Regions from separate parts of the Geobacillus sp. LEMMY01 genome, predicted to be linked through region 1. Evidence: a T-box and tRNA genes for the amino acid it is inferred to sense, from the RefSeq annotation. Region 1 holds a T-box; the other holds one or more tRNA genes.

Evidence for each region. The T-box of region 1 lies ahead of B1A75_RS00675 (valine--tRNA ligase). A T-box ahead of a tRNA ligase gene usually reads a tRNA of that ligase, here a tRNA-Val.
Region 2: it encodes a tRNA-Val, which carries the amino acid that the T-box ahead of B1A75_RS00675 (valine--tRNA ligase) is inferred to sense. The anticodon was not compared.

What each region holds. Positions count from the first base shown of each region.
Region 1 is NZ_MVKA01000001.1:117,060-135,861, reverse strand. It holds gene hemB (porphobilinogen synthase) at 1-698, shown strand, start outside; gene hemL (glutamate-1-semialdehyde 2,1-aminomutase) at 715-2,004, shown strand; gene spoVID (stage VI sporulation protein D) at 2,123-3,175, shown strand; gene ysxE (spore coat protein YsxE) at 3,219-4,250, shown strand; gene B1A75_RS00680 (hypothetical protein) at 4,288-4,476, opposite strand; T-box leader at 4,616-4,851, shown strand; gene B1A75_RS00675 (valine--tRNA ligase) at 4,952-7,594, shown strand; gene B1A75_RS00670 (bifunctional folylpolyglutamate synthase/dihydrofolate synthase) at 7,811-9,103, shown strand; gene B1A75_RS00665 (VWA domain-containing protein) at 9,191-12,079, shown strand; gene B1A75_RS00660 (hypothetical protein) at 12,146-13,867, opposite strand; gene B1A75_RS00655 (PilW family protein) at 13,880-14,449, opposite strand; gene B1A75_RS00650 (type IV pilus modification PilV family protein) at 14,433-15,065, opposite strand; gene B1A75_RS00645 (hypothetical protein) at 15,181-16,632, shown strand; gene B1A75_RS00640 (PRC-barrel domain-containing protein) at 16,643-17,413, shown strand; gene B1A75_RS00635 (VanW family protein) at 17,431-18,771, shown strand; gene B1A75_RS00630 (GspE/PulE family protein) at 18,768-18,802, shown strand, end outside.
Region 2 is NZ_MVKA01000052.1:1,253-13,649, forward strand. It holds gene ganP (sugar ABC transporter permease) at 1-352, opposite strand, end outside; gene ganS (arabinogalactan oligomer ABC transporter substrate-binding protein GanS) at 527-1,813, opposite strand; gene B1A75_RS18130 (galactan degradation operon transcriptional regulator GanR) at 1,937-2,929, opposite strand; gene B1A75_RS18135 (methyl-accepting chemotaxis protein) at 3,489-5,210, shown strand; partial or broken gene B1A75_RS18140 (zinc ribbon domain-containing protein) at 5,304-5,638, shown strand; gene B1A75_RS18145 (Uma2 family endonuclease) at 5,910-6,482, opposite strand; gene B1A75_RS18150 (hotdog family protein) at 6,594-6,977, opposite strand; partial or broken gene B1A75_RS20450 (P-loop nucleotide/nucleoside kinase family protein) at 7,176-7,547, opposite strand; gene B1A75_RS18160 (HAD family hydrolase) at 7,615-8,268, opposite strand; tRNA gene B1A75_RS18165 (tRNA-Val) at 8,453-8,525, opposite strand; gene B1A75_RS18170 (HD-GYP domain-containing protein) at 8,986-10,485, shown strand; gene metC (cystathionine beta-lyase) at 10,604-11,782, opposite strand; gene B1A75_RS18180 (methionine biosynthesis PLP-dependent protein) at 11,786-12,397, opposite strand, start outside.

The DNA of each region.
Region 1 (18,802 bases):
ATTGCGAAACAGGGATTGTTCAGCGGGCGATCCGCCAAATCAAAGCCGAACACCCAGATCTAGTCGTCATTGCTGATACGTGTTTATGTGAATATACGAGCCACGGCCATTGCGGCGTCGTCGAAAACGAGCGTGTGCTGAACGACCCGTCGCTCGAGCTCCTCACCAAAACGGCGGTGAGCCAAGCGCAAGCCGGCGCCGACATCATCGCGCCGTCGAACATGATGGACGGCTTTGTCGCCGCCATTCGCCGTGGGCTTGATGAAGCAGGGTTTGAGTATGTGCCGATCATGTCGTATGCAATCAAATACGCTTCGGCGTTTTACGGCCCGTTCCGTGATGCCGCCGACAGCGCGCCGCAGTTTGGCGACCGGAAGACGTACCAAATGGATCCGGCCAACCGCCTTGAGGCGTTTCGCGAGGCGGAGTCGGATGTCAAAGAAGGCGCTGATTTCTTGATGGTGAAGCCAGCGCTTGCCTACATGGATATTATCCGCGACATCAAAAACCGTTTTCCGCTGCCGCTTGTCGCTTATAACGTGAGCGGCGAGTATGCGATGATCAAGGCGGCGGCGCAAAACGGCTGGATCGATGAGAAGCCGGTTGTCATGGAAATGTTGACAGGGATGAAACGGGCGGGCGCGGATTTGATCATTACGTATTTTGCCAAAGATGTCGCCCGCTGGCTGGCTGAATAGAGAGGAGGGCGGAAGCATGCGAAGCTACGAACGGTCAAAAACCGCTTACGAAGAAGCGGTGAAATTGATGCCGGGCGGGGTGAACAGCCCGGTGCGCGCCTTCAAGTCGGTCGGGATGACGCCGATTTTCATGGCGCGCGGCCAAGGATCGAAAATTTACGATATTGACGGCAATGAGTACATTGATTACGTGCTGTCATGGGGGCCGCTCATTTTAGGGCATGCCCATCCCCAAGTCGTTGAAGCGTTGAAGCGGGTGGCGGAACAAGGGACGAGCTTTGGCGCTCCGACATTGCTTGAAAATGAGCTCGCCAAGCTCGTGATTGAGCGGGTGCCGTCGGTGGAAATCGTGCGGATGGTCAATTCCGGTACGGAGGCGACGATGAGCGCCCTCCGCTTAGCGCGCGGCTATACGAAGCGCAACAAAATCATGAAATTCGAAGGCAGCTACCACGGCCACGGCGATTCGCTGCTCATTAAAGCCGGCTCCGGCGTGGCGACGCTCGGCTTGCCGGACAGCCCGGGCGTTCCGGAATCGGTCGCCCAGCATACGATCACGGTGCCGTACAACGATTTGGACAGCGTCCGCTATGCGTTTGAGCGGTTTGGCGAAGACATCGCCGCGGTGATCGTCGAACCGGTCGCCGGCAACATGGGCGTCGTTCCGCCAGTGCCTGGCTTTTTGGAAGGGTTGCGCGAGGTGACGAAACAATACGGCGCTTTATTGATTTTCGACGAGGTCATGACCGGGTTCCGCGTCGATTACCATTGCGCCCAAGGGTATTACGGCGTTGAGCCGGATTTGACGTGCCTTGGCAAAGTGATCGGCGGCGGCTTGCCGGTCGGGGCGTACGGGGGCAAAGCCGAGATCATGGAGCTTGTCGCGCCGAGCGGACCGGTGTACCAAGCCGGCACGCTCTCCGGCAATCCGCTCGCCATGACGGCCGGGTACGAGACGCTCCGCCAGCTGACGCCGGAAACGTACGAAGAGCTTGGCCGCAAAGCGGCGCGCCTTGCGGATGGGCTTCATCAGGCAGCAGAGAAATACGACATCCCGCATACGATCAACCGCGCTGGGTCGATGATCGGCTTTTTCTTCACGAACGAGCCGGTGGTCAACTACGAGACAGCGAAAACGTCCGACTTGGAGCTGTTTGCCGCCTATTATCGGGAAATGGCGAATGAAGGCATTTTCCTGCCGCCGTCGCAATTTGAAGGGCTGTTTTTGTCGACGGCGCACAGTGATGATGATATTGAATATACGATTGCCGCTGCTGAGCGGGTGTTTGCCCGTCTGCGCGGATAAGGAAAGGGGCTGCCGACCGTCGGCAGCCCAATTTTTTATCATACCGCCTCGTTTCCGTTCATACAATGGATAATGTCATCAAAACCATTTGCCGAAGGGACGGAAGGAGGAGGCCCGGTTGGAGCAATCGTATTTGCGTTTTTCATTGGAAGAATCGGTCTGGTTTAAAAGAGGACAGGAAGTCGCCGAGTTTTTATCCATTTCTCTTGATCCGGTCATTTCCGTCGATGAGTACGACCAATATATTACGATCCGTGGGGCGCTCGAGCTAAACGGTGAATTTCGTCAGGCGGGCGAAGGGCTCGTCGAGGCGGATGACGACGTGTTTGAGCTGGCTGGTTATCGGTTCATTCAGCACATTTCGGTGCGCGAAGACGGGATCAGCGAACTGTCGCACCGTTTTCCAATCGATATTACGATTCCAAAAAACCGCATTCGTTCCCTTGAGGATGTGTACGTGACGGTTGAATCGTTTGATTATGATTTGGATGAAAACGGAAGATTGCTGATCACTGCCGACATTTCGATCAGCGGCATCAGTGAAGCGCCGCTTGGCGATGATTTGCCGGACGATGAGGAGGACGATGAGCCGCTGTTTGCCCCGTTTGAATCGATCGCCCGCAAGGAAGCGGCCGGTGAGGAAGCGTTTGCTTCCGTGGATGATCTCGCCGATGAGGCGGATGAACAGCCGGCTTTGGCCGCCGGCGAAACGACGGTTTCCGTCATGGAGCCAGCCGCCTTGCGTCATGAAGAAACGGGGGCTGAAGAAGAGGAGGCCAAAGAGCCGTTTTTGCCGCTTGAGACGGAAACGAAGGTGGTCAGCGCACAGACGGAGGAAGACATCGCTTCGCTGCTGCCGCCAACTGAGGCGAAGGTATCGATCGGGGCGGCGAAAAAGGCGGTTGAGGAAGAAGAGGAAGAAGAAACGAAAACAAAAAGCGAAAATGCGCTTTACTTGACGAAATTGTTTGCGAAAAGCGAGGCGGAAGAGTTTACGAAACTGAAAATTTGCATCGTCCAGCAAGGAGATTCATTGGACAAGATTGCCGAACGGTATGATGTGACCGTCTCGCAGCTTTTGCGCGCCAATGATTTGGAAAGCCCAGATGACGTGCACGAGGGGCAGCTGCTATATATTCCGGCCATGGCGGGAAGCCGTCCTTTCTCATGAAAGGGACGCTTTCCGTTTCTTTTGCTGATAAGGGGGCGTAACGATGGCCGCACAGTCTGACCGATATGATGCTGTGCTCGTCCAGTATGGGCTTCGACCAGTGCGCATTGAGCAGCGAGGCAAAGCCGTCAAGGTATACACGAACCGCGGCGTTTTTGCTTTAAAGCCGCTCGAAAGCGAGCAAGAAGCCGCCGCCGTTTGGCAGTCTCTTCAGCATGGCGGTCCCCGTTGTCTCCCGCTTTACCTGACGCGGCAGCGGTCGCTGTTTGCCACAGAAGGCGGCCGTCTTTATTATTTGCAAGCCTGGCATCATGGCGAAGCGAGAGCGGATGAGGATGCCGTTCGCTCCTTTTTTCGCGAACTCGCCCGCCTCCATCGCGCCACCGTCCGCACGATCGAGGTGAGTGAGGAAGAGGCGGCGGCGTACCGAAAGCAAAAAAAGGACGAATGGCAACGGGCGCGGACGGTGTGGGAAGAACGGATTGAGCGGTACGAAGCGGCGTGGTACATGTCTCCGTTTCAGCTTCAATGCTGCACATATTTCCATGAGGTGATGCGCGCGTACTCGTTCGCTGAAGAACGGCTCGATGTGTGGGAAGAGACGCTCAAAGAGACGAAGCAATGGCGCATCGCCTGGGTGCACGGCAAAGCGCGCCTCTCCCACTATATCCCGCCGTATTGGATCAGTTGGGAGCGGGCGCATTGGAATTCACCGCTCTTTGATGTGATCGCCGCGCTCCGTTTTCACGTACAGACAATGCCGCCGCTTGGGCGCGAGTGGCTTGAAGGGATGGAGGAGTACGAGAAGGAGCTGCCGCTGTCCGACGGAGAGCGGGCGTTTTTATACAGCCATTTGGCGGAGCCGCGCGGGTTTGTCCGCTGTTTGGAGAGGTATGAGGCCGCTTCGCGGAACGAGCGGAACGAACGGGAATATGTGGCCGCGTTGCAGCGTCGTTATTTGGCGTTCAAAAATACGGAGGCGCTCGTTATGCACCTTGTCCAACGCGACGCCGCGCGGCAGCAGGAAGAAGCGGTGGACAACGAACCGCCGGCGGATGAAAGCAGCAATGATTAAATGGATTTTGAATCCAGCCAAACAAAACGGCGTCGCACTAAATCCATTCCAAATGGAGCGCCACGGCAATGAAAACGAAGATGGCCAATAAAATGACATCAAACGTCGTTGGCAGAAAAATGGTGCGGATCGCTTGAAAAATGGTGAGCGGGATGATCACTTGGGCGCAGACGGCGCGCACTTGCCGAAGCCACGGCGGCCACGAATACGGGTTGAATCGCCGCATCGACATTCCCTCCTTCTCCGGTTTACTATACAATATGAAACGTGCGATTGTTTGTCACCAAATGCACACGGATGGAATAAATAAATAAAAACTTGGCAAAGATGATGGACAATGGTAGTATAATAATCGAACAATGATGACAAAAGCGAAGACGGGGAGGAGTACAGCGGTCCGCGCCTGCAGAGAGGGAAATCAGAAGCTGCGAGATTTCCTAGGATGACGGCTGCTGGAAGGTCGCCCTTGAGCTGCTTCTTTGAAAGGCGCTGCTGCCGAGTAGAGGAAGCCGGCATCATGCCGTTATGCCAATGAAGCGCTTAAGCCTTTGGGCTTAAGAAAAAAGGTGGTACCGCGAAAGCAGCTCCTTTCGTCCTTTTTGGATGAAAGGGGCTTTTTTGCTTGCCGGCTGCGCGGCATTGCTCAGTGGGAAGCCGCCGTCGGCCGCATTGTCCATCATGTTGAAGGAGGGAAATGAAACATGGCACAGCACGAAGTGTCGATGCCGCCCAAATACGACCACCGCGCGGTCGAAGCGGGGCGCTACGAATGGTGGCTGAAAGGAAAATTTTTTGAAGCGACCGGTGATCCGAACAAACGACCGTTTACGATCGTCATCCCGCCGCCCAACGTCACCGGCAAACTGCATCTGGGGCACGCGTGGGATACGACGCTGCAAGACATCATTACGCGCATGAAACGGATGCAAGGGTATGACGTTCTGTGGCTTCCGGGAATGGATCACGCCGGCATCGCCACCCAGGCGAAAGTGGAAGAGAAGCTGCGCCAGCAAGGGCTGTCGCGCTACGATTTAGGCCGGGAAAAATTTTTAGAAGAAACGTGGAAGTGGAAGGAAGAATACGCCGGCCATATTCGCAGCCAATGGGCGAAGTTAGGGCTTGGCCTCGATTACACGCGCGAGCGGTTCACGCTCGATGAAGGGCTCTCAAAAGCGGTGCGCGAAGTGTTCGTCTCGCTCTACCGGAAAGGGCTTATTTACCGCGGCGAGTACATCATCAACTGGGACCCGGTGACGAAAACCGCTTTGTCAGACATTGAGGTCGTTTATAAAGAAGTAAAAGGCGCGCTCTACCATTTGCGCTATCCGCTCGCTGACGGCTCCGGCTACATTGAAGTGGCGACGACCCGTCCGGAAACGATGCTCGGCGATACGGCCGTTGCTGTGCACCCCGATGACGAGCGGTACAAGCACTTGATCGGCAAAATGGTAAAACTGCCGATCGTTGGCCGCGAAATTCCGATCATTGCCGACGAATACGTCGATATGGAGTTCGGCTCCGGGGCGGTCAAAATTACGCCGGCGCACGACCCGAACGACTTTGAAATCGGCAACCGCCACAACTTGCCGCGCATTCTTGTCATGAACGAAGACGGCACGATGAATGAAAACGCCATGAAATACCAAGGGCTTGACCGGTTTGAATGCCGGAAGCAGATCGTCCGCGATTTGCAAGAACAAGGCGTCCTCTTTAAAATCGAGGAGCACGTGCACTCAGTCGGTCACAGTGAACGGAGCGGCGCTGTTATCGAGCCGTATTTGTCGACGCAATGGTTTGTGAAAATGAAGCCGCTCGCCGAAGCCGCCATCAAGCTCCAGCAAACCGACGGCAAAGTGCAGTTCGTGCCGGAGCGTTTTGAAAAAACGTATTTGCATTGGCTTGAAAACATCCGCGACTGGTGCATTTCGCGCCAGCTTTGGTGGGGGCATCGCATCCCGGCATGGTACCATAAAGAAACGGGTGAAATTTACGTCGACCATGAACCGCCAAAAGACATTGAAAACTGGGAGCAAGACCCCGACGTGCTTGATACGTGGTTCAGCTCGGCGCTTTGGCCGTTCTCGACAATGGGATGGCCGGATGTGGAATCGTCGGATTACAAGCGCTACTACCCGACTGATGTGCTTGTCACCGGCTATGACATCATTTTCTTCTGGGTGTCGCGCATGATTTTCCAAGGGCTCGAATTCACCGGGAAGCGCCCGTTCAAAGACGTGCTCATCCACGGTCTTGTCCGCGATGCCCAAGGGCGGAAAATGAGCAAATCGCTCGGCAACGGCGTCGATCCGATGGATGTGATCGATCAGTACGGCGCCGATGCGCTCCGTTACTTCTTGGCGACCGGCAGCTCGCCGGGGCAAGACTTGCGCTTCAGCACCGAAAAAGTTGAAGCGACGTGGAATTTTGCCAACAAAATTTGGAACGCCTCGCGCTTTGCCTTGATGAACATGGGCGGCATGACGTACGAGGAGCTTGATTTGAGCGGCGAAAAAACGGTCGCCGACCATTGGATTTTAACGCGCCTCAACGAAACGATCGACACGGTGACGAAGCTTGCTGAGAAATACGAATTCGGCGAAGCGGGGCGCACGCTGTACAACTTTATTTGGGACGACTTGTGCGACTGGTACATTGAAATGGCGAAATTGCCGCTTTACGGTGACGACGAAGCGGCGAAAAAGACGACGCGCTCCGTGTTGGCGTATGTGCTCGACAACACGATGCGCCTGCTTCACCCGTTCATGCCGTTCATTACCGAGGAAATTTGGCAAAACTTGCCGCATGAAGGCGAATCGATCACCGTCGCTCCGTGGCCGCAAGTGCGCCCTGAGCTGTCGAACGAAGAAGCGGCGGAAGAAATGCGGATGCTCGTCGACATCATCCGCGCCGTCCGCAACGTCCGCGCCGAAGTGAACACGCCGCCGAGCAAGCCGATTGCGCTCTATATTAAGGTGAAAGATGAACAAGTGCGGGCGGCGCTCATGAAAAACCGCGCCTATCTTGAGCGGTTCTGCAACCCGAGCGAGCTCTTGATCGATACAAACGTTCCCGCGCCGGACAAAGCGATGACGGCGGTCGTCACCGGCGCCGAGCTCATCATGCCGCTTGAAGGGTTGATCAATATTGAGGAAGAAATTAAGCGGCTTGAAAAAGAGATTGACAAATGGAACAAAGAAGTCGAGCGCGTCGAAAAGAAACTGGCGAACGAAGGCTTTTTGGCGAAAGCGCCGGCTCATGTCGTCGAAGAAGAGCGGCGCAAGCGGCAAGATTACATGGAAAAACGCGAAGCCGTCAAGGCGCGCCTCGCCGAGCTCAAACGGTAGACAAACGATCTTGCTGTTGATTATGATGAAGACGAATCCGCTTTCCTGTGGATTCGTCTTTTTCGATGGATCATGATGGAAGGTTGGCATATTCTGAGAAAATGTTTGTTGTCAACATATACTCGCTTTCGCCAAGCTTCTCGATGTGTGGCGCATCCGCCGCATGAAGCCGGCAGGGGGCGGCAAGACACCAATGGAAAAAGGAGGATGATGGACATGGTTCGAACGTATGAAGAAGCGGTCGCTTGGATTCACGGGCGGCTGCGGCTTGGCATGAAACCAGGATTGAAACGGATGGAATGGATGATGGAAAAACTCGGGCATCCGGAACGCCGCGTCCGCGCCGTCCATATCGGGGGAACGAACGGCAAAGGGTCAACGGTCGCCTATTTGCGCTCCATTTTGCAAGCGGCGGGCTATTCGGTCGGCACGTTCACCTCGCCGTATGTCGAGCAGTTTAACGAACGAATCAGCATAAACGGCGAACCGATTCGCGATGAAGAGATCGTGGAGCTTGTGCAAACGATCAAACCGCTTGCGGACGAATTGGAACAGACGGAACTTGGCGGACCGACCGAATTTGAAGTGATCACGGCGATGATGCTTGATTATTTTGGCAAAAAAAACATTCAAGACATCGTGCTCATTGAAGTCGGTCTCGGCGGCCGCTTGGACTCAACCAACATCATTTATCCGCTCCTTTCCGTCATTACGAACGTCAGCTACGATCATATGAACATCTTAGGCGATACGCTCGATCAGATCGCCGCGGAAAAAGCGGGGATCATTAAATCAGGGGTTCCGCTTGTGACAGCGGTCAACGAGCCTGAGGCGTGGGATGTGATCGCCAAGACGGCGGCGGAGCGGAAAGCGAAAACATATCGTCTCGGCGTCGATTTCACCGTTTCCGACCGGCAGGCGACGGCGGAAGGGGAGCAGTTTTCCGTCATGACGCCGTTTGCCGAGTATCCCAATTTGCGCATTTCTATGCCCGGCGCCCATCAAGTCGAAAACGCGGCGGTGGCGGTGATGGCGGCAGAACTATTGCGCCTTGGCTATTCGTTTTTGATCGATCCGGAGCATATCGCCGATGGGCTGGCCACAGCCGCTTGGCCCGGCCGGTTTGAGCGGGTGAGCGACCATCCGCTGATCATCCTCGACGGCGCCCATAACGAAGCGGGCATCCGCGCTCTTGTGGAGACGGTGCGCACCCATTATCCCGACAAACGCGTCCATGTCTTGTTCGCCGCGCTGACAGACAAGCCGCTTGAGCGGATGATTCAACGGCTTGATGAGCTCGCGGATACGATCACGTTTACCACGTTTGATTTTCCGCGCGCGGCAGCGGCGGAACAGTTGGCTGCTCTTTCATCCCATCGGCATAAGGCGACTGTTCATCGTTGGAAGGAGTGGATCGGTGAGCAGAAAACACGTTTGTCGGCTCAAGAAATGTTGCTGATTACGGGGTCTTTGTACTTTATTTCCGAAGTAAAAAAACGGCTTGCGTAAGAAAAATTTGCTATCAACAACGTCTTTGAAATGGTATAATGAAGATAAAGAAAAATAGGCAATTTGTCATGAAACGGGGAGAGGAACATGAGGAAAAGGAGGTTTTTCCAAGCTCTTACAGCGTCGGTCTGGGCATTTTTGCTCATGTTTTGCACAGGTGGGAAGGAGGTTGCCGTTCAAGCCGCTTCTTCCTCTCTGCCATCGCTTCAATTGCAGTTTTCTTCGTCACAATCAGAGTACGCCAAGCCGCCAAACGGCGATGCCCAAGGCCGGCTCGATGTGACGCTCGTTCCACAAGGCGCTGTTTCAGGAATCATCCGCCCGCCGATCGATGTCGTGTTTGTCATGGACGTGTCGGGGTCGATGACGGCAATGAAGCTGCAAAGCGCCAAATCCGCTCTGCAAGCGGCGGTCAACTACTTTAAGTCCAATTACAACCAAAATGACCGCTTTGCTCTTATTCCGTTTTCCGATGGAGTGCGGGAAGCAAGTGTGGTTCCGTTTGGGAAGTACTCGAATGTTGCAAGTCAGCTTGATGCCATTCTCAATACCGGCAACAGCTTGACCGCCGGCGGCGGAACGAACTATTCGGCTGCTTTGTCTCTTGCTAAGTCGTATTTCACGGACCCAACGAGGAAAAAGTATATCATTTTCTTAACGGATGGCATGCCGACGGTGTTGAATACAGTCGATACGATTACGTACCGGGAGGTTAAACCGAAATTTTGGGGCGGATATCAGTATACAGGGAATAGAGTAACCGATTCTCTTTCGGTCACATACGAATTGTACAGCGATGGACGGACTGCCGGTATCCGTTTTACCGACAACAAAGGATATTCTCGCCAATTTTACAGCGACGGGCAAGATTATGTCAATGGATGGCGGGTGTCTTGGGATAACGGCTATTCGTTCACTTACAGCGGCATCGAAGGGAAAATCCGAGCCGATGCCACAGCGGTGGCGAAAACGCTCGGGATGAACAATATCACTCTTTACTCAATCGGCTTCGGCGACAATGATGAAGTCGATATGGACTATTTACGGTCGCTTTCAGCGACTGCCGGCGGCGAGGCGCGGCAAGGAACGACGCAAAATTTGACCGCCTTGTTCCAACAGTTTTCCCAGCTTGCCACCACGCCGGCGATCACCGGAACGATCCGCATCCCGCTTTCGTCGTTTGGCGGCAATGTCGCCGTTGCGGAAAACGGCCAAGTATGGCTGGATGAAAACAAGCAAAACGCGTATATTTCGTTTTCCATCCCATACCAAGTTGGCCAGGGCACACCGGCGCCGGTGACAGTTCCGATTCCCGTGTCATTTAAAGCAAAAGGGACATATACGTTCAATGCTGAACTGACGTATCGGGATGTGTATGGCCAACCACAGCCGGCTGTGACGAAAACGGTGACCGTCACTGTCAAAGATGAAGCGCCGCCGTCGTTTACTGGAACGGTGAAGCTGCAAGGGTTGACCAATGATGTCACGAGCTTAATCAAACGCGGGGCCACCGATGGCGACGACAACCGCTTCCGGGCTACGTATTCGTTGTCGCTTGTCGGGTATGTCGGCAATGCGACCGGGACGATCAGCAATGTGAGCATTGTCCAAGAACTGCCCGATGGCATCTCCGTTGTTCCCGATGACAAAGTCACAACCTATGTGGAGAATGGCAAGCGTTATGCCAAATGGTCTTTCACCAATCAAACGTTCGACTACAGCCAGCTCAACAAACTGACGCTCTCGGCGCAATGGGTGATGCAGGCGGACTTTGCCATGAACAGTGTTCAATTGCCGCCAGCTTCGGTGACATTCACCGACAGCCGTTATGGCGCCCAAACATCGACGCTCGTTCCGCCGGCGGAACGAATCGGCATGACAGTTCGTTTGGATGATTTTCCATACTTTTACTATGAAGGGGATGGAAAGGGTACTATCACAAAACACAAATTTTCTGCTTTATCAGACGACATTGTCGGACAGGCGAATCCCAATTCTAATTCCAATTCATATGGATTATTGCCGTTACCTGTCAAAGCGCTGCAATATGACCCGAATGATGATGGCGTGCTGCTTGTCACGTACAGCAACGGCCAGACGGTACCGGTGTACATTAAACCCCATCTTTCCGTTGTGACAGCCAATGGCGTCGTGCCAAACGGAGCGACGACTTATGAGGCGCCGACCGTTAAAATAACCGGGTTGGTAGCCGGTGAAGGGGTGTCATATCAGTACCAAGCAGTGCGAAATGGGGTGGCATCCGCTTGGACGCCGCTCTCGTCGCCGTATGTTGTTGCCATTTCCAATGACGGTTCCTACACGGTGAATGTGCAGGCGTCAGGAGGATTGACGAGAGGAACGGGTTTAACGAGCGCAGCGTTTACGTATACAAAGCTGATTACAGAACTGAAGCTTGGTTCATATCAGGCGACGATGAATGTCGGAGATACGCAGACGATTCCAGTGACGATCGTTCCGAGCGATGCGACGAACAAAACGTTGGCATGGTCATCGAGCGACAATACGATCGCCGTGGTGCAAAACGAAACCGTGACAGCGCTAAAGCCTGGAACGGTCACCATCACTGTCCGCTCGACAGACGGAGGAAATGCGTCAGCGACGGCAACGATTCGTGTGATTGATCCGTACGTACCGCTTACAGGCATGGCGTTCCGCAATCCGATTCTATACATGAATGTCGGCGATCAACTCGAAGTGGCGCCAGAACTCCGTTTCATTCCGGAAAATGCAACGGACAAGGCGCTTCGCTCTGTTGCAACGTCTGACGATCGGTTTGTCAAGGTGGTTCAAGAAAACGGGAAATGGTATTTGCAAGCGGTTGATGTCGGATATGCCACCATCACGGCGACAGCCAAGGTGAAAGCGCTGGATGGCCGGGATATTCAAGCTGAGGCGACCGTCATTGTCCGATCGCCTTCCACCAACCAAAATGGCGGGAACGGCGGCAAATGGTAGCCATGAATAAAGCGCGGCCTCCCTTTCGGGAGCGCCGCTTTCCGTTTTGAATCAAAAATGCCTCCTTCATTCTACTTCCAATCGGTCGACCACGAGCGAAATGCGATTGACAAAAGGAAGTCCTGTCCCTTGTTCAACAAGCATTTCAGGACGATAGCGGACGACGAGGCGTGAGGATAACGGATCACTTCCTGGCGTAAACCGGTCCGGTTCTCCGTTTTCCCCATTGACTTGACCGCGGAATGCGTTGACGACAAGCCCATTGATGTCTGTGTCTGGAGCTGTTGCTCCGTTTCCGCGGGCGAACAGCCCGCCTTCGATATACAAGTAGGATCCAACGGCATAAATCGTGGCGCTGCTGTCTGTGTAAAAGTATCCTTTCAAATTCGGTGTCGGAATGGTTGGGTTATTGAATTCATTAATACGGGAAATATCGAGCGGACCTTTCGACAGCAACACAACACCTTTGTTGTTTAGCGCCCGTTCGATCCGGCTTTGGTAAATTTTCGTGCTCCCGGTGACGTAGATGCTTGCGTCAAGCCGCAAGTTGCCTGTCAAAGTTAAATCACCGAGGACGATAAAATTTCCGCGTACGCTGACAAATGTACTGGGATTTGTCGGCCCATCAAGGCGAAGATCGCCGTTGACAATGAGCCATTGGTTGACTCCGCTGTTCTGAATATCGACATCTCCTCTCAAAACGCTGTTTCCATCGAGGTAGAGCGGTTTGGTTTTGGACTGCTCTTTGATCACTTCTTCAAGCGTTTTACGTGGATCGTTTGGATCCGGTTGATTCGATTGGATCGAGGTCCATTGATTGGACAACTCTGCCACTAACGTGTGAAGTTGGCTATTTTTGTCCCCGGCTTCTTGAATGGATTCCATTCGCTCAATGTAATCGGATGACGGGGGCAAAATTCCCGATGCTTGCAACAGTTTGTCGGCCACAGTAAGGTCAAAATCGACATCGATAAAATCTTCGTTTTCTTGCCTGATGGTTGGCGCCGGTTCTGGCACATCCGTCGGCCAACGAGGCGCCCAATTGGTCTTCATGCGAAAACGGCCTTGTGATGCTTCCCAGCAACCGGTCGTTTGCCCGCATGCATTCAATTGTCCGTCGTTTGTATACCAAATCGAGGAAGAGGATAAAAGCGGCATGCCGGCGTTAGACGAATTGACGGTCAGCTGTCCGTTTGCTTTCACATAGTTGGTCGCGTTGCTGGCATAGGCGTTTTGCCCTGTGTATACATTCCCGTTTTCGACATAAACCCCGCCGTTGAGGACCACTGTTTCCTTTGAGCCAAGCGCATATTTCAAAAAGCTTGGCGTATTGGTCACAAAGACGAGCCGCTTGACGGTTCGCGTCCGATGGCCGTCATTGAACGTTTTCGTTAAACGAAGGGCGCGAAGAAACACTTGGTTTTTGGGAATATCATATTGCTCGCTTTCATCTTCCATGATCACCCCGTAGCGGTCGCGCAGGCGGCCGGCGATCGTGTCTTCTCCAGGAGACGAGCTGCCAAGCCCGAGAAACTGATCCCATTGGTCAGGCGCAAAAATACGATGGCGGACCAAAAAATTTGGATCCGATAACTCTGCTTTCAGATCGGCGACCGCCTCGTTGACATCCGTCTTCGCCTCATGCAGCGATTGTACGTCATCCACGCGCACGGTGGTGAATTGGGCGTGCTCGACGGCGGTGGTGACAATGGTTAGACCTAGCAATAAAAAGACGGTGATGACCAACAATGTTGTAATCAAACTATATCCTCGCTGATCTCGGCGCATAGGGCCTCCCCCCTAAAAACCGAATTCCGTCTGTAAAGTGAAAGGTTTTATTGAAAGCATCCCGTTGTTATTCCCATCTTTGATCGTTAAGATGATGGTGATAACCCCACTTCGGCAAATTTCTCCGTCTCTGCGCGCGCAACGGAACGAAAAGGAGGAAGAATCGTCCAGCAAAAGGCGTGTGGATGTAATCGCTTCCCCGTCCATCATCAGTTTTCCGTCTTTAATCGAAATGATTCGATGGACCGATTGCGCCGCGGTTTCGCGGGAAACAAGACCGACTTGGTTGTTCGTTTTGAATTGCTCGTTTTTGACAAACGACAGTTGACTAAGCGTTTTGTTTTCTTGGCTCCGATCGGCTTCAAGGCCGTCCGGCGAGAACATGTACAAGGCATTCATGATGCGTGCCACCGCGTAATCCGCCTCGCTCCGCAATTCACTTTCAATGCCGATGTGCTGATAAACGCGAATGCCCGCTAGAAAAACAGTATAGATGGCGCCAATGATCAACATGGAAATGGAAATGGCGGCCAACAGCTCGACAAGCGTCATCCCATCTTGGGTGTTAACGGATCGTCTCATCGGTCACCACTCCTTCCACCCATGTGATGTCGCCGTTTCGTTCTCCCCAACGGACAACGGCGTACAGTTTCGCCATGTAGGTGCCGGCTTCGGAGGAGATCATGTTGTTTCGTTCACGACGGATCTCTTCTTTGAGCCGCTCCGGCAATGACGCAAATTCAGAGGAGGTGAGGAATCCGTCCCATCCTTCTTGATCGCAGCGGATGATGTACACCGTTGTTTCGTATTGAACATCATTGATTGTTGGGGCGAGCTGGGCGGTGCATGATTGTTGAGAGCTTATCGTTTCGCCCTGATTTCCGCTTGGAAACAATAAAGAGGACAAGGCTTCATGGCTGCAGCTGTTTTTCTCTACTTTAAGAAATGAAAGATTGTTCTCTGTCATGTAATTCGATAAGGAAGAAAAGAGAACATTTTTTTCAAAGTACGCCATCGTTCCACGCGCCACGTTGATGGCCACCGTTCGTCGTTCGTTATCGGCTGTATACGTCATAGCGTGGGTGAAAAAGGAAAACAAGCCGATCGCCACCGCAGACAACAGCGTGATGGACAACAATGTCTCGATAAGGGTGAACCCTAAAGTGCGTCGGCAGGAAAAAAAATTCTTGTCCGTCATTGATCACAACCTTCTTTCAAAATATGTAACTTTATTATACAATAAGTAAGAGTCGAATGTTGCAGATTTTTAGTATAAAAGAGGTCTTTTGTCATAGAAGAAACGGGGGGGCATGATGAAAGAGGCGCTCATGTATGCCGGTGCTTTTGTCGTGGCGCTGCTGCTGATTTGGCTTCTTCCGCTTGGCTTCAGCCGGCTTGGGGGGCTTACAGCGGTTGTTATGGCGCTGTTGGCTGCGCTTTTGGCCGAATTTGCTAGTTCGATCATTCCGCTTTGGCAGGCCGGGCTTCTTGTTCTTTTGTTGTTGGCGGCTGCATCGTATTTGCTTGACCGCCGATTTGGCGCTGCTCTTTACCGCGCCGGGGCTTCTCGTGAATCAAGTTTTGTAAAAGAAGAAAAAGAGGAGCGGTCGGCGCCGGAATCTTTGGCTTCTGTCCCTGTTTTGCCAAAGGCGCCGTTGCCGTCGATCCAGTTTGATCAAGCGCCGCCCCTTTCTGAACCTAATGAATCATCATCGATAGAGCAGACAGCAGAACGGTCGGAAGAAGTGAACCATTCTCCCGCTGACTTGTTGATGGAGGCAGCGGCAGAAACTGTTCCACCGTGGGAGCAAGCGGAAGAAATCGTTGGAGCGTCCGAACCGCTGCGGCGTGTTTCCGATTGGTTGGATCAGTGGCCGGGCGCTGTGACGCCGGACCTTGAGACAGCGGTGCTTGATGAAGTGTCAAAAGAGAGCGGAAATGAAGGATCGCAAGCCGATGAGCCGGTTCTGAATGCAGCAGAAATCGTTAAGGGTGAGAGCCGCGGCGAGAATGAATGGGATGCATGGATGAGCATGGATGATCGTTTCTCAGAGCGCGTGGAAGGCGGAGAATACGAGTTCTCTTCAACGGACAGCGTCAAACGGGAGCACGGAGGCGTCTTTTTCGAGGCGGCCGTGGCTCCGGATGAGGATGGATTTGCCGGAATCCATGACATCTGGCATCATAAAGAAGGACAACGCGTGGAGGCGGAAAGCTTCGAGGACGATGGCGTGATGTTTGCTGATGGCCTTGAGATTGGACATGATCAAGACAGCGGTGCGGTCGATTGGATGGATCGGCTCGTGGATGATGCCGTTTCGTTGAGATCAGCTGCTGAAGCGATGGTCAGCGAAAAAACAGCGGACGCTTCCGAGCAGCAAGAGGAACAAAAGGCGGATTCCGAAGAGAATCCTCAATATGAAGAATGCGTCGAGGCGGCAGATGAGCCGTTTGCTGAAGAACCAATGCATTTGGTTGCTTCGGAAAAAGCGCAAATGGCGGCAGCGGAATTGATGCTGAGCCGCCGCCGTTTGACGGCCGATGCGTATGAACAATGCCTGCATCAATGTTTGCAAGCCCCGCTTTCCGATCGCGATTACTACGTATTCGCCCGCCTGCTGTTGGAGCATTATGCACTGGAACAAAATGGCCAACAGCTTCGTGCGTGGGTTGACCAGCTCGAGCGACGTTTTTCAAACTATCCAGCTATCGCGGCTGAACTGGCACTCTGGCGGGAAATCGCCGCTACATTAGCAAATGGTTGAGGTGAAGAGGATGAAAGCGAGCGCGCAAATCATCGGATTGCCGATCATCAGCATTGCGGATGGGATGCAAATCGGCGCCGTGAAAAGCTTTGTCATTAATCCTGATAAAGGTTCCATCGATTTTTTGACTGTCGAGCAAGAAGATGTGCAACTCAGTTTAAAAGCGATTCCGTTTAAAAAAATCGTCGGAATCGGCGAATTCGCCGTTACGGTGGCAAGCAGCCATGATGTCATTGATTTGGCGGAAATTCCGATTGCCAACCAGCTTGTCAACAAGCAAATCCGCATCAAAAATACAAAAGCCATCACGCGCAAAGGACAGCTTTTGGGGGAAGTCCATGAGTTTTTCCTAAACGAAGAGACAGGGGATATTATCGGCATCGCCCTTCGCCTTGAAAGTGGAGAAGCGGTGTTGCCATCCGCCCAAGTGTTGACTTATGGAAAGGATATATTGATCGTCAGCGACGACGCTTCGGGAGCTCTCCTTTCCGATGCGTCGATGCTCATTCAAAAGAATGAAAAAGAAACAGAGGCCAGCAACATTCCTGAACAGATCCAAGCTATGTCGGAGACAGCGGAAAATGTCGAAGCGCTTGAATCGCTCCGTGAAAAGCAAGTGGCGCTTCTTGCGGGGAAACGGGTGACCAAGGATATTTATGATTTGAACGGCGAACTTCTGTTTCCAGCGGGAACGACGCTTCGCGAAGAAGATGTGAGAAAAGCGCAAGAGGCGGGTCCAAGCGTCATTGTCGATGTGTCGATGAACATCGAAGCTGAGTGAAAAAGGGGGAGCTCGAGGTGAGAGCGGCTTCCATAGGAAAACTGTTTATCGTGATGGCGGTTTGCACCGTTTATTTCCTCACCTTTGCCCGCTTGGGCGTTTTGGCTTATGAGTCGTTTGGCCCTGATCAAGACCGCTATCGCTCCGGGACGTACGTCGGGCCGATTTCGCTTGCTGGGATGACGAGAGCGGAAGCCCAACAGGCGGTGGCAGACAAGGTGAGCGACTGGCGATCGACAGCTTCGATTTCGGTCCGCTATCAAGAAAAGAAAGCCGAGCTGCCGGCTGACATCTTTACATTTCGCTTGTCGGAAAGCACAAAAAACGTGGTCAACGGCCGTTCCTCGCCGCTTCTTGTGTTGGCTGACATGAGCGCTTGCATGGAAACCGTTGAACGCCTTCTCCCGCCGGCGGCAGTCCCCGCCTTGGATCTCAAAGCGTTGGAAGCGGATTTGGAGGCGGCGGCGTCCCAGCTTGCCGTTCCGAACAAGCCGCTCGACTTGGCCCATTATCTTCCCTCTTCCGGGAAGGGGCAGACGGTCGTGAGTGAAGCGGCTGTTGCCGTTCGCGATCAAAGTCTCTCCCGTTTTCTTGCTTCGGAACGCCGCGTCGTCCTCCGCGCCAATCAATTGGTCTCGTTGCGCGCCGTGATTCAGCAGGCTGGTGGCGGGCTGTCGAATCAGGCTGTCGACGCATTGGCATCAGCGGTGTATCGTGCTGTGCTGTCGACGAATTTTTTGTTGATGGAACGGTATGCGGGAAGTTCGCTTCCAGATGGCATTCCTCCGGGATTTGAGGCCAAGGTGGATGACAAACGCGATTTACAATGGTTGAATCCGAACTCGACGGACTATACGCTCATTCTTCGCTACGATGGCCGCCAAGTGAAAGCGTTAGTGTACGGTTGGCCGTTTGCGTATCAATATATCGTGCGCACGAGCGGGCTAGAGCGGATCGAACCGCGCAAAATCATTCAATACGATGCCCGGTTGGCGCCGGATGAAACCGTGACGAAACAAGTCGGCCGTTCTGGATTGCTTGTAAAAGTCGAACGCGAAGTGCGCGATGGCTCCCGGCTGATCCGCAAAGAGACGGTGAGCGAGGATTTTTACCCTCCGACGTATGCGGTTGAGGTAAGAGGGCTTGAAGTCCCAGAATCTTCATCCAATACAACGGGGGAAGGAAGCGAAACGCCATCTTCACCGTCTGATGCAACGAATAGCGGTCAGACTGAAGCGGAAAGCGGTCAAGAGAAATCAGAAGTCCAAAACGGCGAAGGGCAAAGCGGCAGCGACCAGACCAACGCAGCCCCTTCAACCGAATCGAAGCAAAGCGGGGAAAGCGGGGGAAGCCGATGAACAAAAAACGTGAGCGGAAACGCCTCGGTGA
Region 2 (12,397 bases), on a different contig from region 1:
GCTCAATGAGCTGATGATAGTCTTCCTTAAGAGTGCTTAATCTAATCCCTCGGTCTCTCCGCTCGCCGTTTTTATAGGCATCCCGCAAATTAAAATAATAAAAAGTTAACCCGAAAACAGCGACAATCACCGCAATAATTCCTTCCGCCAAAAGAAAGATCGAATTATCCCGCTGCACTTCCGTTCCTAGCGTCACAATCCCCCAAAACCCCATATTGAAAAGATCGGCAAAGACGATCAAAAAAGATACAGAGAAAACGAGAAATAAGATTCCTTTCGCCCATTGACGATTGTAAAGCTGACCGAGGCCGGGAATGATGGATAAAAACAATGCGATTTTCCGATGCGGCATCTTTTTCCCCTCTTTCCTTGGCAAATCCGAACACATTTTTTCTCGAAAACAAAAGGTGTCAAACAAAACGGCTGTTTAACACCATCACGATCGATTCATTTATGGGCCAAGGCTTAGGCCCTTGCGCTTTGGCTCTTTGATATAACAAGGCGCAAGGACCTTTTGCGACGCCCCTTATTTGCCGCTATGTTTGGCCTCAATTTGCCCTTTAATCGTTTTTACTGCCTGATCCAGCGCTACTTTTGGCTCCGCCTTTCCAGTCGCAATCGTTTGTAATGCCGAATCAGCCGGTTTCCATACTTCGTTCATTTCCGGAATGTTCGGAATCATTTCAGAAAACTGAGACTGCTCGGCAACCGCACGTGCGGCCTCGCTGTTTTTCACAATCGGATCATTCACTAAAGCTTTGACAGCAGGAACCTCTTTTGTCACTTCATATCGCTTTTTCGAATTTTCTTCGTTAGCTAGGAAGATGACCAATTTCTCAGCAAGGTCTGGATGTTTTGAATAGGCACTTACGTTGTAGCTTTTTACCCCAATAAACGCGCTCATATTTTTTCCGTTTTCTAAAGCTGGGAGTTTCGTCACCCCAAAGTTGATTCCTGCTTTTGTGAACGGCTCAATATTCCACGGACCAGAAATGATCGCTACTGCTTTGCCTTCCGTAAACAGCGATTCGAGCACATTAATCCCCTGCTCCCCAATCATCCCCGATGGGAACAGTCCTTCTTTATAAAACTTTTGAATAATTTTAGCTCCTTCAACAGCGCCGGCATTGTTTAATCCAATATCTTTCGGATTATAATTCCCATTTTCGTCCTTGCCAAAAATATAACCACCATATCCGCTCATCACACTTTGGGCGTAGTAAATCTGGTCAAACAGCGCCAAAAAGCCGAATTTTTTACCATCTGTCACTTTCTTTGAATACTCATACCATTCCTCAAGCGTTTTCGGCAATTCCTCTTCAGAGATGAGATCTTTGTTGTAGTAAAGCGTCGTTGTCTCGACCGCTTTTGGCAGACCATACACTTTGTTGTTTACTTTTTGCGACTGCATGGCGGCTTCCGTGTAGATCGATTGAATGTCTTCACCAACATTCAATTCTTTAATGAGCCCTTCCGTCACGGCTGTCCCAATCTGGTCGCTCGGCATCGTCAATACATCCGGCCCAGTGCCGGCCGGCCCGTCCAAACGCAAATCCTCAATTTGTTTCGCATACGGCTTCTCAATGACTTTTACTTTCACATTGTTTTCCTTTTCAAATTGGGCAATGGCATCTTTAATTCCCGCGCTTTTTTGAATGTCTTCCCAAACGACGAGCTCTACTTTTCCATTGTTCTCTTTGTTTTCTCCCGCACGAGATCCTTGATTAGCATTTTCTTTAGGCCCACATGCAGCTAAAGACAAACTAAAAGCCATCACACTCACAAGTGCAAGATGTTTACTAATACTCCTCATCATTCCCCCATTCCTCCTTCTCTTTTGGAAACGCTTAACTACCTTCAATATAGCACCAACAATAAAAAATGTAAACAACTTTTTACTAAAATTAATAAAAATATTTACGAAACAAAAAAGAGGCTAGTTCGTACTTTTTCGTACGATGAGTTCAGCCCCTAACAGCAATGTCTTGACAATTTTTCTCTTTCTTTGTATCCGCTCCAGCAACAACTCGATCGCACTTTTGCAAATTTCATGAATATCAATATGAAATGTCGTCAACGGCGGCGAAACATATTTGGTAATACTGATGTTATTGACACTGATGACGCTCACCCTGTCAGGGATGGCAATGCGATGCTCATTCAACGCCTGCAGGCAACCGACGGCAATCGGATCAGCCGCCACAAAAAACGCGGTAGGCAATCGATCCCCCAGGGTTTCAATCGCCTTGGTCATGAGTTCATAGCCATTGTCAAAAGAAAACCCTCGGTGGCAAAAAATATACTCTTCCTTGAGCAACCCCTTTGCTTTCATATAATTTCGAAACGCCCGCTCGCGCGAGTCCATCTCATCCTTTCCTGTATTCGGATTCGGATACGTCCCGCCAATAAAGCCGATGTCCGTATGCCCTTTCTCGAGAAAGAAGTCGATCGCCCGCTCAGTGATCTGTGTTAAATCCGGGCGCACCGAATCAAAACAGCGCGGGTCGGGCGATAAATCAATAAATACTCCATTCGTCGTAATCGATCGCAGACGCTCAAGTTCCCGATCCGAAAAAATTCCAACGGCGATAAACCCCTCAATGTTCTCTGGAATTTGGTCAATGCCATCTGAAATTTTATACATCTGCAGCTCTAGATTAAACTCTTTCGCCAGCTTTTCCATTTCCATCCTCATTGTTTTGTAATACACATCTTCTAATTCCTCTTTATCCGTCAACCAATATAAAAAAGCAATATTGCGAATCACTTTTCTGATGGTTTTCTTGCGGTAGTTCAACTTTTCTGCTACTTCATAAATTTTCTCCCGCGTCTCCTCAGATACCGAAAGATCTGGATCATTGTTCAACACCCGCGAGACAGTTGAAATTGAATAGCCTGCTTGTTTGGCAATGTCGCGAATTGTGGCCATGTGCATTACCCCATTCTACTCAGTTTTGTCCATTATTATTATAACAGACATTCAATGTTTTTACTAAAATTTTTTACTATATAGCAGCTGTTGATCGTTTTCAGTACTTCCTCTCGATAAAAATCTTCTCAATTTTTGTCGAGAGGATACGAAATTACAATAGGTTCAATTTTTATAACTTCCACTTTGCCTGGATGCGGATCCTAAAATTTTTGTGTAAAAACCGGTCAATGGATTTGCTGTTGCCAAGGCGCATTCCCCCGCCTCATGATTAAATGGCAATAAACTAAGATTCCCTTTTATTTATAGAAGTTTAAAGAAATAAAATTGGATCAAAGTCTTTTCTATCATTCCTGAATCTCCAAAAAAAGCAGGCTGTCTGCCTTTCCGGAAATTGCGCCCCCCAGCTATCGATCAAATGCATGATCGTGTATCGAAAGACGCAAACGCTATCCTTATCAACTAACATAGACGATTAGGAATGCAATACTATTTATCAAGCAGGGCTTCATAACTATAATTATAGACATATTTGAAGAAACTAGGGGGGGAAGGTTTATTGAAATCGTTCAAACTGGGGACAAAGATGAATGTCATGTTTTCCTGTACGATCGTTTTATTGACCACAGTGATTATGACGGTCGCAAGCATCCAGATCAAAGAAGGAATAAAAAAAGAAACGCTGGAAAGAGTCAAATCAAACCTTATATTGGCTTACCGTTACATAGACGAGAAGTACAAAGGAAATTGGATGTTAAAAGACGGAATGCTCTATAAAGGAGAAACCCAAATCAATGGCGACAATCAGCTGGTTGACGAAATCGGAAAAATGATTGGCGGAACGGTCACTATTTTTCAAAACGATACACGAGTAGCGACTAATATCATCCTTCATGGCCAACGAGCAATTGGCACAACGGCTCCAAAGCCAGTCGTCAACAAAGTGTTAAAGGAAGGAGGCACCTTTTTCCGGGAAGTCGAAATTTTAGGTGAATGGTATCAAGCGGCATATATGCCTATTAAGAGCCATAATGGGGAGATTATAGGGATGTTTTATGTCGGAATTCCCCAAAAACATGTGAACACGGTAGTGTCTTCGCTTTTCAGAATGCTGCTTCTTTCTGCTGTTGCCGTATTAGCGATCGCTGCAAGCGTTACGGTTTGGTTCACACGACACATCCGCGTCAGATTAGATGCTGTCTCCAAGGCGCTCCAGCAAGCCGGGGAAGGAGACTTTACTGTCACACTGAACGATGGTGCACGCGATGAAATCGGACAAATTGTTGAAAGCTACAATAAAATGAGAGACAACCTTTCCGAGTTGCTCGCACGCGTCACAGCCGCGTCAGAGCAAGTCGCCGCAGCTGCCGAGGAACTGACAGCCAGCGCGGAACAAACCGTTCTGTCGACCGAACAAGTTTCCGCAGGCATTCAAGAAGTAGCGAACAGGGCAGACATCCAGAGCAGCAAAACAGACGCAACGGCCGCATCCATGGAACAAATGGCAAAAGGAGTGGCCAGTATCGTAGATCGTTCGACAGCCATAGCCGATTTGTCTGTCCATATGATTGCCCAAGCGGAGGATGGGGGAAAATCTGTGGAAAAAACCGTAGAACAGATGAACGCCATTCAACAGTCTGTCCTCCAATCAGAAAAAGTCATTCGCTCCCTTCAGGAGCGGTCAAAAGAAATCGAATCGATCGTCAACATCATCAACCAAATCGCTGAACAGACGAATCTCCTCGCTTTAAACGCCGCGATTGAAGCGGCAAGAGCTGGAGAACACGGAGCGGGGTTTGCGGTGGTCGCCGATGAAGTGAGAAAACTGGCCGAACAGTCCCAAGAGTCAACGAAACAGATTGCTCATTTAATTGCTCGCATACAGCAAGATATCGAAAACACTGCCCAGATCATGGGAGACGTCATTCAAAACGTTCAAAGCGGAATGAACACGTCGCAAGAAACGTCCCAAAAGTTTCATGTCATTTTGAAAAACACCAAAACGATTTCGGCACAATTAGAAGACGTATCCGCGTCCGTACAGCAGCTCTCAGCAGGCATTCAAGAATTGGATTCAACCATTACTGAACTAGCAGCCACAGCCGAAAAAACGATGGAAACGTCTAAAGAAATGGCTGCTTCCGCTGAAGAACAGGTCGCTTCAATGGAAGAGATTACATCATCAGCCCAATCATTAGCGAATTTGTCGGAAACATTGCAAGAAATCGCGCAAACATTTCATATCGTTCCGAAAGAAGCCTCCCGCTTCAAGCAAAGCTAAGCGGGAATCGTTCACGCTCCAGTCAATAACCGTTTTATCATCTCGCGCCGAGAAGACCCCCACTTCCACGCGTGAGCGTAAGTGGGGGGATGAGTGGCCAAGCTTCATGAGAAAATCGCCAACTGTCGGAACGATTTCCTGCACAAACTGTCCACCCGCCTCATCCGCGAAAACCAAGTGGTGTGCGTGGAGGACTTGCGCGTGCAGAACATGCAAAAAAAGCGAAATGGTACGGGCGGACGGTGGTCCGTGTCCACAGCACCTTTCCATCGAGCCAATTGTGCTCGTGCTGCGGGCATCGACAAATGGAGGTGAAGTCGCTCGACATCCGCGAGTGGGTGTGCCCAACCTGCGGAGCCGAACATGACCGGGACCATAACGCCGCCCGGAATATCCTGAATGAAGGGCTTCGTTTGCTGTCTTTGTAAGTAAGGCAGCCCAACCGTGGGACGCACGGGGATGGCTTGGTTGACAGCCTGCCGTGGGGCGGCTGTTCCCAAGAATCTCCCACCTCGAAGCGTGAGCGTAGGTGGGAGAGCGTTCAAGCACTTATTTCAAATCCGCAAGCTCTCCCAGCAGCAATAGCCTCTCCATCTGTAACGCAACTCCCGTGTCCCCGCCACGATGAACTTGCCCCCATCACCGCCAGATGGGGCGTCCGTTTCCACAGCCGCTCTAAACATGTGGGCATATACGCGTTTATGATAACCGCTGAAACACATCATTCAGGCAAACCTTTAAATCTGGATGCAGAAAAGAAACCAGCACATCTTGTTCTCCAAATACTTCCCTTTTTTCATATACTCCGTTATGCCATCCGTACACCTCGACGGTTCGATGCAGCGGGTCAACCATCCAGTATTCTTTTACTTCAAACCGTTGATATAATTTGTATTTTTCATTTCGGTCTTTTAACGCCGTACTCGGAGACAACACTTCTACGATTAAATCAGGGGCGCCCACGCATCCCTTTTCTGTAATTTTCTCTCGGTTACAAATAACGGAAATATCGGGCTGCACCACATTTTTCACAGATTTGCCATCAAGGCTTGAAGCAAATATGACATCAAAAGGGGCCACGACCACTATGCATCCTTGCTGTTGAAAATAATCCCGCAACGCCGCATACAACTCACCAACAATATACTGATGGGTAAACGAAGGAGAAGGAGCCATACTATATGGCACGCCGTCAATCAATTCCCATTGTCCGTCCCATTTTAGATAATCTTCATACGTGTAGTTGTGATTTGAAAACTCCGGCGTTGTCATCGCGCCTTCACTCCATTTGCTTTTTGTTTCCATTATATCATGGCGCCAAATATTATTCTAAGTTCGACAGATGACAGGCACAGTGTTCATTAAATCCGGATCTCGATTGAATCACAGTTGCATAATCACCCCCGCAAAATCACCTGTCAACACCGCTTTTCCATGCTGGTTCGTGCAGACAAATGAAGCCGCGATGGCGATGCGGTGGTTTTCCAGCTGTTCATATTTTTCAATTTTCACGTCACAGCGGATTGTATCTCCCGTAAACACAGGACGCAAAAACGCAAAGTTCATCGTCCGGGCTAGGACATTATAATCCCCACCTATTTTTGTCGGCAGCGTCGCCGTCAGCAACCCTTGAACGACAAACCTTCCCTGTTCATCCGGAGTAACGTGGTGAACGCCTCGATCACCCGAAACTTCCGTAAACCGCTTCACATCCTCGACCGTAAACGTCCGCTCAAACGTCATGACGTCCCCTGCTTTTAATGGCATGAACCTCTCCCCCTTAATATGCATAGAAGTTTCATGAACACAAAACCTTTGACTATTCAGAATCTCGCAAACGATATGGCCGATGTCATCGCTATTTTTTTCGCTAGTATCCAAAAGATGCTTTCGATCAAATCCTGAGGCATGAAACTCATTCAGCAAAATGAGGCAGCGTTCCCCCATTTGTTGTTCCGGAGCTCTCATTCCATCTCTTTGCATTAACGTTTTCGCATCTGCCCACAAAACAACATACATCACCGTTGCGTTTAAATCTTTTACATTTTCAGACAACCATATTGCTTCTTGGGGGAAGGCAATATAATCCACTACCACATCATTGCCGTATTGGACAAAATTCCTCACAAGACTCAGAATATTATCCCAAATTAATGAAAGTTCCTCTTTACTTTCCCACGGTTTTTTCCGTCCATTGATATGCATATGGCTGATGTCATCGCCGGAAATATACGCGCTATGCGCTAATGTATTGGCCAACGCTGTTGAGATCGTTGACTTGCCGACTCCAGCAGGGCCGGATATGAGGTATACGGTCCTTGTTTGATGATTTTTCATTTCTTTTCTGTCCCTTGCCTTTTCGTTTTGCAACAAAAGTCAAACGAGCAATAGTACACGAAGACCATCATGATCCTTCGATCAGCTCGATCACTTCCGCTAAACGCTTTTCTGCCATCGAATTGAGCCGCAAGTCGTATTGTTCGAAAGCTAAAGACTGTGTGACTGGATTGGGCACAATGACACACTTGACTCCCGCGGCCAAGGCCGCTTGAAGCCCATTTAAAGAGTCTTCAAAAACGACTGCTTCATCAGGACGGACATCTAAAGCAGCGAGCGCTTTTTGATACAAGTCAGGAGCGGGTTTGATTTTCTCCACATCTTCACTTGTCATAATCACTTCAAAATAGGACAGCAGCCCGAGCTTATTTAAATAATGAATCACCCACTCTTTTCTAGAACTTGAAGCAATCGCTATTTTATAGCCCAATTGCTTTGCTTCTTCTAAATAGTCCTTCACCCCTTCACGCGCCTGAGGGGTTTTCATCTTTATCTGATAAAAGCTTGCGGCTTTCGCTTCAATTTCTTCGATGTTGCAGTTTTCCCCCAGCTGCTGTCGGACAAATTCATAAAGGGGCGCATTATCCGATCCGACACATTCAACAAAACGTTCAAGAGGCAAATCCATACCATAGACATTCATCGCTTCTTTATAAGCCTCAAACCAAGCTGTTTCTGTATCTACAATCAAACCGTCAAAATCAAAAATAATGGCTTTGATCAAAGCGGCTCTCCTCCTTTCCCACACACCTTCATTTCACAATTCAGAACAATTAACGAACGATTCGACATTCTACAAAAAGGAATGCTCTCAAAATCACACGAAGTCACCCAACATAACGAATGACGGCCAAAATGAAATAAAAAATCCCTTGAAGCCTTCCAGCTCAAGGGATTTCGCTCGATGATTCCGACTGGGCTCGAACCAGCGACCTCCACCCTGTCAAGGTGGCGCTCTCCCAGCTGAGCTACGGAATCATATGTTATTGTTCGCTGTTGAACACATTTTTAATTATATAGACAGACATACGGATTGTCAACTTCTTTTTTTAAAAAAATAGTGTTCATTGTGAAAAAAGAAGAAGCGCACCTCTAGCCCACGCTCGAACAGCACAAGAAGGAACTGGGTGCACCGGCAGCGGATGGTTTCGTATTGCTTGATGATGCGGCGGCGTTGCTGTTTAGCGAAGGCCGCTGTTTCGATCAAGTCGGTGTCAAGCTGCGGGCTGGCGGTCGAGATGGCGTAACGATCAAGGCCAAGCGAGGCGGCGAAGTCGAATATGTTAATTGGCACACAGACGGACAAATAACCAACACGGAGGAAGAGATCTTACAGCGGGGGTTCATCGCATTTTTCTATTACATTCTCATTGTTCTATCAAACGAGAATCAGTATATTAGAAATAAGCCCATAGTCTTAGAAGAAAGGCGGAAAAACATGTATCGTTCATTCGTACACCAGCTGCTGCGCCATTACATCACTGGATCGGCCATCGCTGTCGGCATCGTTGGTGCGACATTAATGCTGACGACGCTCCGCGTTTCCTTTCAGGAGGGAAAGTGGCTGGTAGGGATTTTGTTGCTGTCGACAATGGTCATGGGAGCGGCCGAGTGGATCGTTTTTCGCCGCGATTTGGCGCCGATTCGGCAATTTTTCGCTGCCAAACAGCCGGACGAGAGGTTGGCCGCGAAGGCCCTGGAACAAACGCGCCGCTTGCCGATATTGGCGGTGCGCCGCATTTTAGGTCCACATTTGTTCGGGTTGTCGATTCCCGGCATGGGGCTGACGGCTTTATGCATCCATCACCATGTGCTATCCCTTCCGTATCGATACATCTTGTACGCCTTTATCGGCGCCATTTTGATCGCGTCGCTCCATGCGTTGATTGAATTTTTCTTGACAACGAAAACTTGCCGGCCGCTGATGGCGTATTTGCTTACGAAGGCTGGCAGGATCGATGAAAGGCATCCGCCGCTTCCCGTGTCACTCAAAACAAAATTGCAGCTGACGGTCTTGTTCAGCAGTACATTTCCTGTCTTATTGTTCAGCCTAGCAACCGAAATCAAATGGTCGCTTACAGGGCCGAACGCATCCCACTGGTCATACTGGCCGTGGGCGGCCGTTATTTTGCTGTTTTCGATCGCATTTTCCGTTTTCTTGACTCGCTTGTTAGTTGACGAAATCAACGAGCCGGTCAGCGTGCTGTTAACTCATATGAAATGGGCGGAAAACGAAACGTATAAACCCGTCGCCCACAATGTGTATACCGATGAATTTGCCTATTTGCTTCGAGGATTCAACCATATGATCAATGCTGTGCATAGCCGCGACCAAATGAACAAAGAGCTTCTCAACAGCTTTATCACCGTCTTGACGGCGGCGCTTGACGCCCGCGATCCATATACGGCGGGGCACTCGCTGCGCGTGGCCCGTTACGCGCTCGCGATTGGGGAAAAGCTTTCCCTTCCGGATGAACAGCTGGATGCCTTGTATCGCTCCGCTCTGCTGCATGACATTGGAAAGATCGGCATTCCTGATGCCATTTTGCTTAAAGACGGAAAATTAAGCGATGACGAATTTGCCTGGATCAAAAAGCACCCCGCCCTCGGGGAGGCCATTTTGCGAGAAGTCAGGCCGATCGAACCGATCGAACCGCTTTTGCCCGGCATTCGCTCCCATCACGAACGCATCGATGGCAAGGGATATCCGGATGGCTTAGCAGGCGACGAGATTCCGTTATTTGGAAATATTATTGCCGTCGCGGATGCGTTTGATGCCATGACTTCGGACCGCCCGTACCGAAAAGGCATGGATATTCGCCAAGCTGCCGACATTTTAACGAACGGAAAAGGGACACAATGGGATGAAGAAATTGTCGATGTGTTTTTACAATATGTAGAACAACAACTTTTGCCTTCGTCCACAGCGGTTTCCTAATTAGCGCTGTCCAAACCTTCTTTCTAGCACGAAGCACGGTTCAGGCTGCGTCTTTCTTCCTTTCAAACAGTGCAAACGGTACGCCCCCGTCGCAAGGGGCATACCGTGCGGCGCCTTGCTAGGTGGATGGGACGGACGGCCGCTCTTTCACAAACGACAACGCCTGCTCGAAATCGCGGATCAAATCGTTCACATCCTCAAGCCCAACGCTCAACCGCAGCAAGCCGTCGGTAATGCCGCGCCGGAGCCGCTCTTCTTTTGGCATAGCGGCATGCGACATTTTCGCTGGGTACGATAAAATCGACTCGACCGCCCCAAGGCTGACAGCAAACACCGGCAGGCGGACGTTTCGGACGAACGTCCGAGCCGCTTCTTCATCGGCTAAGCGGAACGACAGCACAGCGCCAAACCCGGCCGCCTGATGGCGCTGGATGTCATGGCCTGGGTGGTTATCCAGCCCCGGATAATACACTTCTTCGACCTTTGGATGACAAGCCAAATACTTGGCGATGGCGGCCGCTGATTCAGACGACTGCTTCAGCCGAACGTGGAGCGTTTTTAATCCCCGCAGCACAAGCCACGCATCTTGGACGCCAAGGACAGCACCAAACGCGTTTTGAAGTTTGTACAACTCTTTTCCCAATTCTTCATCTTTCACCACCGCCAATCCTGCGACGACGTCGCTATGGCCGGCTAAAAATTTCGTGGCGCTGTGAAGGACAATATCGACGCCAAGGTCAAGCGGCCGCTGCAGCGCCGGCGTCATGAACGTGTTGTCAAGGAACGTCAAACAGCCATGCGCCTTCGCCAACTTGACGACGCCTTGAATATCGGTCACTTTTAACAGCGGATTGGACGGCGTTTCCATATAAATGACTTTCGTGTTCGGCCGGATGTTTTCGGCGACGGCGCGCAAATCGGTCATATCGACAAACGTATATTCAATGCCAAAGCGGCCGAGCACCTCCGTAATCATCCGGTACGTGCCGCCGTAGACGTCTTCGGTCACGAGCACGTGGTCGCCTTTTGAGAGAAGCAAAAACGCCGTTGAAATAGCCGCCATGCCAGAGGCGAACGCAAACCCGCGCACGCCGCCTTCTAACGCCGCGATCGTTTCCTCGAGCGCCTCGCGCGTCGGGTTGCCGGAGCGGCTGTAGTCGTATTTGCCGAATAAATCGAAATCGAACTGATGGAACGTGGAGGCGTGCTGGATCGGCACGCTCACCGCCCCCGTCTCGCGGTCGACTTTCCATTCGTTATGGAGCAGTTTCGTCGAAAACGCCCATTCCCGTTCCATCGCTTACACCTCTTTCATGTTTTTCAATGCCTGCGCCAAGTCGGCGATCAAATCGTCAGCGTGCTCAATGCCGACCGAGAAACGGAGCAGCCGGTTGCAAACACCGTTTTGGATGCGGATTTCCTCAGGAATGTCCGCATGCGTCTGCGTCGCCGGGTACGTGATGAAGCTTTCGACTCCGCCCAGGCTTTCCGCGAACGTAATGAGGCGCAAGCTTTTTAAAAACCCGTTCACCCACTTTTCATCGGCAATCCGGAACGACAGCATCCCGCCTCTTCCCGGATACAACACATCGGTGACATCTTCATGTTCGCGCAAAAAGGCGCTGATGCGCTTGGCGTTTTCTTCATGTTGGCGCATCCGCAGCGCCAGCGTTTTCATCCCGCGAATCAACAGCCACGAATCAAACGGCGACAAAACCGCGCCGATGGCGTTCTGATACTCGGCCAGGCGTTGACAGAGCTCCTCGCCCTTGGCGACGACAAGGCCAGCCAAGACGTCGTTATGGCCGCCTAAATATTTCGTGGCGCTGTGGATGACAATATCGGCGCCTTGTTCGATCGGGCGTTGAAGCACCGGTGTATAAAACGTGTTGTCAACGATCAACAAAAGCCC